2 regions of the Xenorhabdus santafensis genome follow, and region 1 is predicted to be linked to the other one. Evidence: predicted binding sites of a transcription regulator. Region 1 holds the regulator's gene; the other holds the start of a gene.
The links. Region 1 encodes LexA, which represses DNA repair genes until DNA is damaged. Its sites were predicted from a motif close to TNCTGTATGTACATACAGNA; they were not measured.
Positions count from the first base shown of each region.

Region 2: the regulator LexA is predicted to act here: its motif matches at 1,752-1,771, upstream of sulA (SOS-induced cell division inhibitor SulA).

Region 1 covers NZ_VCDN01000052.1:4,351-10,816, reverse strand. The annotation lists gene ubiC (chorismate lyase) at 1-325, shown strand, start outside; gene ubiA (4-hydroxybenzoate octaprenyltransferase) at 339-1,193, shown strand; gene plsB (glycerol-3-phosphate 1-O-acyltransferase PlsB) at 1,377-3,845, opposite strand; gene FE392_RS13735 (diacylglycerol kinase) at 3,984-4,355, shown strand; gene lexA (transcriptional repressor LexA) at 4,474-5,088, shown strand; gene zur (zinc uptake transcriptional repressor Zur) at 5,360-5,872, opposite strand; gene dusA (tRNA dihydrouridine(20/20a) synthase DusA) at 6,384-6,466, shown strand, end outside.
Region 2 covers NZ_VCDN01000038.1:40,427-46,892, reverse strand. The annotation lists gene yccS (YccS family putative transporter) at 1-883, shown strand, start outside; gene FE392_RS10260 (TfoX/Sxy family DNA transformation protein) at 927-1,550, opposite strand; gene sulA (SOS-induced cell division inhibitor SulA) at 1,790-2,398, shown strand; gene ompA (porin OmpA) at 2,755-3,870, shown strand; gene matP (macrodomain Ter protein MatP) at 3,972-4,421, opposite strand; gene FE392_RS10240 (AAA family ATPase) at 4,625-6,355, shown strand; gene fabA (bifunctional 3-hydroxydecanoyl-ACP dehydratase/trans-2-decenoyl-ACP isomerase) at 6,441-6,466, shown strand, end outside.

The sequences.
Region 1 (6,466 bases):
CTTACCCTTAAGTGAGAAATATTGGCTGCGAGAGGTTATCTTATACGGCGATAACATTCCGTGGCTATTGGGCCGGACGGTGATCCCAGTAGAAACACTGAGCGGCCCGGATAAAAAGCTCGTTGATGTTGGAACTGTTCCGCTTGGGCGCTATCTTTTTAGTGGTAATAATCTAACACGGGATTATATTCAAATAGGCCAGCAGGAACATAACTGGGCACGTCGTTCTTTATTGAGGTTATCAGGTAAGCCACTGCTTCTCACAGAGGTTTTTCTGCCAGAGTCACCTGTATATAAAATTCACAAAACAAAAGGGGAGAAATAGATTGGAGGTCAGTATGACGCAAAATAAATGGCGCGCTTATTGCCGTTTAATGCGTATTGATAGGCCCATCGGCGTATTGTTACTTATATGGCCAACATATTGGGCATTGTGGATTGCGGCGAAAGGGATACCGAATTTGCACATCTTGTTAGTATTCACTATCGGGGTGTTTTCGATGCGGGCGGCGGGATGCTGCATTAATGATTTCGCAGACAGAAAATTTGACGGGCATGTAGAGCGGACAAAATCCCGGCCACTTCCCAGTGGTGCCGTCACGGAAAAAGAAAGCAAAATACTGTTTGCTACATTGGTACTCATTTCGTTTGCGTTGGTTTTGACGCTGAACAAAATGACGATTGCTTTATCGGTCGTAGCTTTGGCGCTGGCGTGGATTTATCCTTTCGTCAAACGCGTTAGTCACTTGCCTCAAGTCGTATTGGGTGCAGCCTATGGCTGGTCGATACCTATGGCATTTGCCGCAGTGAGTGAGTCCTTACCTTTAGAGTGCTGGTTATTGTTTGTCGCCAACATCATTTGGTCAGTCATTTACGATACACAGTACGCAATGGTTGATCGCGACGATGACCTGAAAATCGGCGTGAAATCTACAGCCGTTCTTTTTGGCCGCTTTGATAAATTGATCATTGGTATTCTGCAATTCGTTATGTTGGGAATTCTGGTATTAATTACCGACATGGTGAATTTGGGGGGAATATACTACTGGGCTATCTTATTGGCAGGTGCGTTGTTTATTTATCAGCAAAAATTAATTGCAGGCCGGGAAAGAGACTCCTGTTTTCAGGCATTCATGAATAATAACTACGTTGGTATTATCTTATTCCTCGGCATCTTTTTCAGCTATGTCTGACATAAATTAACGGGCGGTATCCCGCCCGTTAATTTATATACCCTTCGTCTTTCAAGTTGCCTCTTTGTTGGCCGCACTCATCCACCCCAGTCACATAGTTATCTATGCTCCTGGGGATGAATTCCCTTGCCGCCGCGATGCAACATTGAAATCCATCGGGTATATGGGTGAAATATCACACCATTATTGCTGCTCTTCTGCTGCCGGTTCAGAATCACTCTGTTCCGGAGGCATACTGACACTTTCAATTGTCAGGCGAATTTCAGGGGACATCAATTCACTCAATACTTGATATAGCTCTTGAGCACTGGTTGTGATCATATCGCCACTGTCTTTAATATAGCCTTCATCACGTAATGTATTGACGGAACAAGCGAAAACAGCCTTATCAAAGAACTCTGGCGCATTGATGCCATGCAACACCGATAAACGTTGGGCCAGCATTCGGCTCTCTTTTTCCAGCGCGCCACGACTAATGTCTGGGGTGGCATTCAAGAGCGAGAGCGTAATGGCATAGCGTTGCAGCGTTTCTCTGATCCCGGCTGCCAGCAATTGCAGTGAGCGGATGCGCGCAGGATTCAGAACCAGCATATCCTGTTCTTTATTACAGATAAGGCATTGGCTCGCCAGCTCATCAATCAGTGTATTGACGACATCCGGAAGTGTTTCCTTGCTATAACGCATAAACAGTTCTTGCTTGAGCAGTGGGTAGATAAGCTCTACCTGTCTGAGCAATTCGCTGCGACTGATACGGCGGTGATGCATCACAATACTGGAAATCAGAGACGGCAGAATCAACAAGTGCTGAATATTATTGCGATAATAAGTCATCAGTACTGCGATTTCGCGTGGCAGGATAATAATATCCCCCAGACTGTCTTTTTCGACTTCAAATTTACCCATCAACAATGCATGTTCCAGCAACTCTTCCGCTGTCTTATTCGGTACAGTGACATCTGCGGTGTAAGGAACATTGCGCAGCAATAGTAGGTAACAATCCAACTGCTCAATAAGTTGTTCGCGTGTAAGTGCTCGCTGACGTGACGACAGTAATGCTGTGGTGCATAGATTGATGGCATTGGCAGCTGCGGCATTATTGATATTAACCATAATATTGTCTGCCAATTTGCTGACAGTTGGCGTCAACCATGTTGGCCGCTGAGCTTCTATCGGATCGATAGAATCACGCCATTCTGGAACATGATGGTTAAGGTATTGCACCAATGGAATGGGTTCGCCGAAGTTGACATAGCCTTGGCCCAGATTGCGTAATTTGCGCAGGCCTCGCACCATCTGGAAAAAGCCTTCTTTTTCTTTGGTTGCCCCACGAAGCTCTTTGGCATAGGTCGCAACCTCCATCACATGCTCATAACCAATATAAATTGGCACGATTGTGATTGGACGAGATTCGCCACGCAGCATTGCTTGCAATGTCATGGAAAGCGTGCCGGTTTTCGGATCCAGCAAACGGCCTGTACGCGAACGTCCACCCTCGACAAAGTATTCAACAGAATAGCCACGGGCAAACAATTCGCCGAGATATTCGCGGAAAATCGTCGAATAAAGTTTATTGCCTTTAAATGTACGGCGGATAAAGAATGCCCCAAGGCGGCGGAATATCGGGCCGGCAGGCCAGAAATTCAGGTTAATGCCTGCAGCGATATGGGGGGGAACCAAGCCTTGGTGATAAAGCACATACGAGAGCAGAAGATAATCCATATGGCTGCGATGGCATGGAACATAAACTAACTCATGACCATCCTGGGCCAATTGCCGTACCCGCTCCCCATTATGAACATTGATGCCCTGATACAGACGGTTCCAAGTCCAACTCAATACACGGTCGGTCAAGCGAACAGTTTCATAGGAGAAATCAGCCGCAATCTCTTCCAGCATACTGACAGCGTTTTGCGTTGCCTTTTCAGAAGAGATCTTTTTGCTGCGAGCTTCATCAGCAATGGCTTTTTCTATTGCCTTTGACGCCAGTAATTTGTTGAACAAATCTTGTCTGGCAGGCAAACGAGGGCCGACAGCCGCCAGACGCTGGCGGGAATAGTGTATCCGGGCAACACGGGCAAGTTTATTGGCGATAATATTATCCGTGCCATACTCATCAGCCATATTGCGCAGCGATACCGGAGTTGAGAAGCGCACAAAACTATCTCGCCCAAGCCACAGGATCGCAAAAAACTTCTGCACACCATTTAGCAGACGTAATTGTGGTGGAGAATTTCCTTCTTGTCCTTCACGCCCCGGAGAACGACCAAACATGACGGAAGCCGGCACCATCTGGATATTCAGATCAGGATTATTGCGATGCAAGTCCAAATAAGAATGAAATATTTTCACCGATTCATGTTTTGGTGCATAACAACGGAACACACGTGGGCCGTCATTAATAAAAACACAGCTGGGAAGTTGAGTATCACCAATCTCCAAAGGATCCAAAGGGTCCGGCAGACCTTGCGCCAGACATTGTTGACGCAAGGTCAATAAGTCTGTTTTTGAGTGGTACGGTAGTACATACAAAATAGGCCGTGTCGTATCAAGACGCAGCTCAGCAATGGGATCTGTGGGAATTAATTTACTTCTCACTAAGAATTTTAGTGGTAGATTCAATAACTTATAGTATATTTTACGCCAACCTGACATAACCGCTTTAAGCCTCTTGTTAGCAATGCGTCGCAAGGATACCAGAAACAGGTTTTGAGATCTGTGGAAATAAGACAATAATAAAAGCTAAAAGTTATATAACCATACAATTCATGCGTCAAAAGAAAGAAAATATACATGGCAAATCAATCAACAGGACTGACCCGGATCATTAAAGCAGCAGGATATTCGGCGAAAGGCATCAAGGCTGCATGGCAAAATGAAGCTGCATTTCGTCAGGAATCCGTTGCTGCCATCACTGGCATTATTATTGCTTTTTCCTTGGATTTTGGCGTGATTGAGCGAATTTTGCTTATCAGCTCGGTGATTCTGGTCGTTATCGTAGAAATCCTCAACAGCGCCATAGAAGCGATAGTGGATCGCATCGGCAGTGAATATCATGAATTATCAGGGCGCGCAAAAGATATGGGATCAGCCGCTGTGCTGTTCACGATACTTTTGGCGTTATTTATCTGGGGAATAATCCTTTGGTCGCATTTCATGCGTTGATATGGCGTGTTTTTCACCAAAATACGTTATTTAGCTGCTTTTACGTGCCGACAGGTTCCCAATTCGAATTTACCTGTATATACTCACAGCCAGACTGTATAAACAAACAGGGGGCGAAATGAAAGCATTAACTGCGAGGCAGCAGCAAGTTTATGACTTGGTGCGCGACCATATTTCGCAAACGGGTATGCCACCGACACGTGCTGAAATTGCAGCACGTCTTGGATTTCGTTCACCCAATGCGGCAGAAGAGCATTTAAAAGCTTTGGCACGCAAAGGGGTGATAGAAATTATTTCTGGAGCATCCAGAGGTATCCGTTTGCTTCTTGAAGAGGTAGATGAAGACGCGTTGCCATTAATTGGCCGTGTTGCTGCTGGTGAACCACTACTGGCTCAGGAACATATCGAAAGTCACTATAAAGTTGATCCTGAGTTATTTAAGCCAAGCGCAGATTTTCTATTGCGTGTCAGTGGAATGTCCATGAAAGACATCGGGATTATGGATGGCGATTTACTTGCTGTGCATAAAACACAGGATGTTCATAACGGGCAAGTCATTGTGGCTCGCATTGAAGATGAAGTGACAGTTAAACGTTTCAAACAAACTGGCAATAAAATTGAGTTGATTGCTGAAAATCCAGAATTCAAGCCAATTGTTGTTGATTTGAGTGAACAAAGCTTCACTATTGAAGGGCTGGCAGTAGGCGTTATTCGTAACGGGGACTGGTTCTGATTGTAAAAACGGATAATTGTATTTTGCCATTTTGGGGCGGTCATCTTCTCAGTATACGCAATGGATTTCAAATTGTATCGCGGCGGCAAATGAGAACATCCCCGGGAGCATAGCTAACTATGTGACCGGGGTGAGCGAACGTAGCCAACAAAGAGATTGTTTGAAAGATGAAGTATATACCCGTTAAATTAAGTTCAACGGGCACTTGAGAATACATAAACATATCAGTTATGACCGTCTCACTGCTCCATCAGCCCTTATCTTCCTTGATTTATTTCTTTCTGTTCGCTTCAATGGGGTGATTGTGCTGACATGTACTGTGGTCAGTGCAGGAATCTATCTCATGGCAGGAAGAACATAATCCGTGGACTTCGATTACACTATTGCGTAAATGAAACCCGGTGCCCTGCGCCAGCTGTTGAATCGCGGATTCAATATCTTTCGCATCCTTTTCGGTCACTGAGCCACAATCTTCACAGATAAACATCGCCGAAGTATGACTGGGCTCTTCAAAATGGTGGCAAATGACATAGCTGTTTGTCGATTCTATTTTGTGGATAAACCCTTGTTCCAGCAGAAACTCTAATCCACGGTAAACTGTTGGTGGTTTGGCCTGTGGTTCGACTTCACGCAATAAATCCAGCAGGTCATAAGCACTTATCGCGTTGGGTTGTTCTGTAATTAAACGAAGAATTTCAATGCGTTGAGGTGTTAAACGAACCCCTCGTGATAAACAGATATTTTTAGCTTGCGCCAATAAATTTTTTTGATTGATCGTATCCATTACACCTCTCACACCTATACGATGTTAATGGCTTTAATGTTAACACGTTTTTTGCTCTGAGAGTGGTATCCCGCACAAAGTTATGTGGCCTTATATTTATCCGGGGCTTTATGTTTTATCGGTAATAAATTGATTGTATAGCGATTTTTATTTGGCTCGCAAATAGATTTGTTGATTTAACATTTTCAACCACAACACGAAAGTAATATACATAATGAAGAAGCTGGTTTTTTACCATAACCATTTTCATGATAGAAATAATGTTATTATTTGAATATTTATAAGTTGAGGTCTTTGTTATATTAAAAATATTTTCAATATTGATTTTTAATGTGAAATTCAATATCGAAAATAGAAAACGACATATAGCCCATCGTTCGATAGGCATTGATTTTGTGACTGAACATTCAGCTATGCTATACTGCGCAGCTTCACACAATCCCTAGTATCCTGAAACACCTTCTATCCTGGTGTACTGGTAAAAGTACTGGTAAAACAAAAACAGATCCTAATGCACGAACATAAAGAACCCCAAAATACCAATGCAATCAACGGAAACGCACATACATTCAAACCTTCCCGCTTCTCCGTTGC
Region 2 (6,466 bases), on a different contig from region 1:
TCAACCCAATTACAGTGCTACTCGCCGCCGTTTGGCCCTACGTGTCATTGGTACTTTAGCAGGCATTTTACTTGGCCTGCCCATCCTTTATTTCGTGCCTTCCATTGAAGGGCAGTTAGTGTTAATTGTTATCTCAGGCGTTTTATTCTTTGCTTTTCGCAATAGCCAATATGCACACGCAACATTATTTATCACTTTGCTGGTATTACTGAGTTTCAACTTATTGGGTGAAGGCTTTGAAGTCGCATTGCCAAGAATTATCGATACATTAATAGGGTGTGGAATTGCTCTACTTGCCGTCAGCTTCATCTGGCCAGATTGGAAATTTCGCCAATTACCTCAAGTTATTAACCGGACACTAAACGCCAATTGCCGTTATCTTAATGCAATTTTAGTGCAATACCATCAAGGCAAGAATAATAGCCTCGATTATCGAATCGCCCGCCGTGATGCCCATAATTGTGATGCAGAGCTGGCATCCGTTATTTCGAATATGGCATCAGAACCGAAAAATTACCGTATATCCCAAGAGGCTGCTTTTCGCTTATTGTGCCTTAATCATACAATGCTGAGTTATATTTCAGCATTGGGAGCTCATCGAGAGAAGCTTAATGATACCACCATCCTGAATATTCTTAATGATGTCATTCATCATGTTGAATCCATACAAGGCCAAATGAATACTGAGGCTTTGCAACTGACAGTGAATGATTTAATTGAAAAAATTAATCTGTTATCTTTTGAAAGCAGCGCCAAGACCTCCCCTATATTACAGCAAGCTGCATTACATCAGATAATATTCCAACAAATAACCTTATTGGCTGAATTGTTGCCTGAATTAGTTAGCTTAACAAAGCAAATTAACGAACTAGAAAGCCTTTAAATTAAAAATAGGGGCTATGCCCCTACTCACCCAATATCACTGACTATGAATGATAATCTGGATTTTGGTGAACCAGTTCGCTATGCCAGTTGATAAGCTCTTCACGTAATTGCTCCGGCAACACTGCAACGTGGCACCCTTCTATCGCTCCTGCTAACGCAAGCAATAAACTGATACTGGATTTTTTTCTGTGCTGTTGTAGCTTAAGGTAAGCCACTTTTGCCCCTAACATTCGTAGCTCTTCTACTTTAGAGATACCAACTTTCCATAATTGCCTCTCTAATGCTATCCCTAAATTAGGGAGATCTTTGAGCCTGAGAGGGACATTTTGTCTATCGATAATTTCTTCCATGGTATATCGATAAGCCAAATGTGCATATTCAGATAATTGTTTTTGATCTTGCCAGAGTGATTCATTGACTCGGTAATAGCGCAAGGTCACAGGTATCCCCCTTTTCGAATAAACAAATTTTTCCATACCTCTGGCCTTAAATAATAATTCTGCGTTACTATTTCCTCGCAAATAAAGTTCCCCATCAGAACTAATGGCAAATAACACACCATCAATTAGCAAACCAATGCCACCAAATTGAGACTTCTTCTTAAGATTCCCCAGTGAAGATACACCGTGTTGCAATTGAGCAAAACGAGCTCCCGATAAAAACATCTTTATCACTCCATGAATTACATTCCAAAGTAATGTTTATTCAAATCAGCTATTAATAAAATAGATAACAAGAACAATTAATTAAAACCATACGCAATCTATTTCCAACTGCCAATCGTTAAGTCAGAAAAATCCTAATTTCTGTGAAATTTTGCGAAGCGCTTTGAAAAAAAGAAACTTGCTTTTAATCAAATAGCGTTATACTGTATAAAAATACAGTATAGGTAATGAGGAACATTATGAGCATTCAATCATTGTGGGAATATTCCACCCGAAAGAAAACAACAGCGACTAATGCAGATACCAATACGATTATCCGTACAGGTGACAATGAAGCAGTAAAAGAAAATAAAACAGATCAAACAATGGTTGGGATAACCATGAAGAAACTGTCTTTTAGCGAATCATCTCTATGCCTTTCACATGTAGCAAAAGGGATGGTTAGTGAATTGATTTACAATGAATTTCAACCTGGCATTAATCACGTTCTGCTTCCTTTATTGCGCCAATCTGGTAAGGAAGATAGGTGGCTACTTTGGGTTACTCCTAATAAAAAGCTAAGCCGCCAGTGGTTAATAAGTTCTGGGCTTCCTTTAAATAAAGTTATACAGCTGAATCAAATCCGCCCTATCGCCTCAATTGATGCGATGGAAAAAGCATTGGCAAGTGGTAACTATAGTGTCGTATTGGGTTGGCTGCCTGAATTGTCTCAACAGGAAATAAATAAATTGCATCAGGCTGCACAGAAAGGAACTTCTGTCGGTTTTATTATGCGCCCGCAAAATTTGGTACGCCAATTTATGTCTGAACCAAATAGGTTACAAATTTACTCTAATTACTATCATTGACCGATATTAGGAATTATCTCAATATTTTTTATAAAAAATCAGCTACTAAATGATAGCTACTCTTATTCATAATAAAAATCAACACATTAATATCTCTATTAATGTAAATGTTCGTCAAAAATATATAAGTTTTGTAGCCTCAAAAATAAAAATTTTGTGTCATGAGTCACAGTGTACTTGTAACTTTTTAAGTTCGTTGTAGACTTTACAGAGTTTAGGTACTTGTACTCTTCACCCTTATATTTCAGGAGATATATCCTGACCGAAGTAGGGGTACCTGACAAAACATTTTAACCAATGGCTAATAATAAGGCTTTCAAAGCCAATTGCCTATTTGGATGATAACGAGGCGTAAAATGAAGAAGACAGCTATCGCAGTAGCAGTGGCAGTGGCAGCTTTCACAACTGCTGCCCAAGCAGCTCCAAAGGACAATACCTGGTATACTGGTGCTAAGTTAGGTTGGTCTCAATACCATGACGTGAATTTCTACGGTAATGGTTACGATAACCGAATTGGCAATGGTTCTACCCATAAAAGCCAGTTAGGTGCTGGTGCTTATGTCGGTTATCAAGCAAATCCATACCTGGGTTTTGAACTGGGTTACGATTGGCTGGGACGCATGCCTTATAAGGGCAGCATCAATAATGGTGCTTTCCGTGCTCAAGGCGTTCAACTGGCAACCAAATTGAGCTATCCAGTAATGGATAATCTGGATGTCTATACTCGTTTGGGTGGTATGGTATGGCGTGCAGATTCCTCCGCAACTTACAATGCGAATGCACTTGGTGGAACTGGTGAAACAAATCAACGCAGACTGAAAGACCATGATACCGGTGTTTCCCCTCTGGCTGCGATCGGTGTTGAATACGCACTGACCAAAAATCTGGCAACTCGTCTGGATTATCAATGGGTTAATAACATTGGCGATGCAACGACTGTTGGTGCCCGTCCAGATAACGGCATGCTGAGCCTTGGCGTATCTTACCGTTTCGGTCAAGATGAAGCTGCACCAGTGGTTGCACCTGTAGCTCCAGTGACTCCAGCTCCTTCCGTTGAAAACAAGAGCTTCACTTTGCGCTCTGATGTCCTGTTCAATTTCAACAAATCAACGTTGAAAGAAGAAGGTAAACAAGAACTGAATAATCTTTACAATCAACTGGCCAAGATTGACCCAACTCAGGGCAACGTATTGGTAGTTGGTTACACTGACCGTATCGGTAGCCAGAAATACAACCTGCCACTGTCTCACAAACGTGCACAGTCCGTTGTAGATTACTTGGTTTCTAAAGGCATTCCAGCAGGCAGCATCCAAGCTGAAGGCCGCGGTAAGGATAGCCCAGTAACAGGTTCTACCTGTGACAACGTTAAAGTTCGCGCTAAACTTATCGAATGTCTGGCACCAGACCGTCGCGTAATTATCAATATTCAGGGTACTAAACGAGTTGAAACTCAACCAAAAGTAGCACAGTAATATTATCCTGATAGAATTATCAAAAACCCCATTTTTAAATGGGGTTTTATTTTGCGGTTCGCTGTTTCGCCAATAGATAAAAACCGTTAATGGGCAAAGTGTTACTTCCCTAGTATGGCTTCCAAATCTTGTTTCAAACTCGACATCTGATGAGCGTATTTTTCCCTATATTCTGCATCTTCCAGCAATTGTACGATTGTTTCAGATAACGTATTGCCACGACGCCGGGAAAGGGCAGAAAGGCGCTGCCAAACGTGGAAATCCAAATCGATGGATTTTTTGCGTGAGTGTTGGTGCTCTGCATTAAAATGACGTTTACGTCGTGCCCGAATAGTTTGCTTCATTCGGTTAGTTAAATCTGGATTCATATGCCGCGAAATCCATTTCAATACCTTGATGGGTTCTCGCTCCAACTTTATTAATTCATCAACTGCATCCTGCGCTGCACTTTTTTCAATGTATTTAGTAATCGGCTCATTTTCGCGGTGTTTTTTTACCAAATATGCCCATTTCCAGCCACATTCCAGATTTTCCAATTGTTGATATTTCATTTTATCTCTCAGTGACAGCGTAACTTAAATTAAGCATAGCAATTATTTCTTAAGATTGCTCATTGCAACACAGAATATTGGTGTATTTTACAAGCAATAAATGCGTTAACTCAAATGTCGTCTCTTTCAGGATTCTTGCATGTTGGTTCATTGCCTAATCTTGTATAATAAATGTTTCCTCTTCACTATATGTAGCTATCACTTTGACGAATATAAAACTAGACTGGCAGGCACTACAGCCAAATAATGCGCCTTATGAAGCACTCTTTAATTCTGTTACTGAATTGCCATCCATTACAATGGATGTGGTTCAACCCAGATTGTACAGTGGCTTATCCCTATTCTGTCAGACCGATCTGAGTCAATCCTTTATGCTGCTAAAAGCAGAAGAGAGTGATGCCTATCTGTCTCTTTTATCTGATGCAGTCTCTTCTTTATTGCCCCCAAAATATCCCAAAGTTGGTGGCTATTATCAGGTAGAACACCAAACTATTACTTGGCATCCCTCAGGAGAAGGTGCTTTTGCACCAACTGAGCGCGTTGCTTATCGTGAGTGGATTGAACCAGAACAACTATTCGGTAACATCTATACACATAAAGACACAATCCAATTGCAGCCGGGGCTTATTCATCAAGTCAATGGCGGTATTTTGATCCTGCCTTTGCGTACTTTGCTTTCTCAGCCCTTAATGTGGGTTCGCCTCAAGCAGATGATTACTCAGCGCCGCTTTGACTGGCTGTCTCATGATGAAACTCGCTCATTGCCATTTCCTGTACCGTCAATGGAATTAGATCTTCGCCTGCTTTTAGTCGGAGACAGGTTAAGCCTTGAAGAGCTACAAACGATCGAACCTGAGCTGGCGAATAATGCGCTGTATGGCGAATATGAACTGGATATGACCTTCCTTGACGAAGATGATTTAACCACTTGGTGCCGCTTTATCAATGGAATTGGCCAGCAACAAAACCTGCCTTCATTAAGTGCCGATGCCTGGCCGGAACTCATCAGGCAAGCGACTCGCTATACTGAAGATCAATTTCGTTTGCCACTGGATATTCAATGGTTGCAACAAAAATTGAAAACAAGTGCGAATCATCAGCAGCAAAACCAGATAACTGCATACGCACTCCAGCAAGCAGAAGAAAATCGTATTTGGCGCCATAGCTATTTAGCTGAACGCAGTATGGACGAAATTCTGAAAGGGCAGATATTGGTACGTACTGAAGGTTCAGTTATCGGACAAATCAATGGGCTGTCTGTACTCGAATATCCTGGTCATCCGGAACCAATGGGAGAACCATCCCGTATCAGTTGCGTCGCCCATCTGGGAGACGGGGAATTTATTGATGTGGAACGCAAAGTAGAGTTGGGTGGCAACATTCATGCGAAAGGCATGATGATCATGCAAGCCTATTTAATTTCTGAATTAAAACTGGATCAGCCGCAACCATTCTCTGCTTCCATTGTATTCGAGCAATCTTACGGTGAAGTTGACGGTGATAGCGCGTCATTGGCTGAATTATGTGCCCTTATCAGTGCCCTGTCACAACACCCCATTGATCAGCAAATTGCCGTTACTGGTGCCGTAGATCAATTTGGTTATGTACAACCGATTGGCGGTGTTAATGAGAAGATTGAAGGTTTCTTCCGCATATGCCATTACCGAGGGTTAACAGGCCACCAAGGTGTCATTATTCCAACCTCTAATATTCAACATTTGTGCCTGAACCAAGATGTTATTGATGCAGTAAAAAGCGGTCAATTCCACATTTGGGCTGTTGAACATGTTTCTGAAGCTGCATCGTTGCTGACGGGTGTGCCTTATTATGATCCAGAAAAAGAACACTTGTTAGCTATTATATATGAACGAATTACACAGGCTAACAATCAAGAGCGTCCTAGGCTTCCTTGGTTCCTTCGCTGGTTGAATTAGTTCAGATATCATCTGATCGGAGTTGTTCAGCGTACAAGCGTACGCTATTCTCTAGCCCTACATGATAATAAGGCTACCTAAGAATATGTTTAAACAACAAGCGTCCTACAC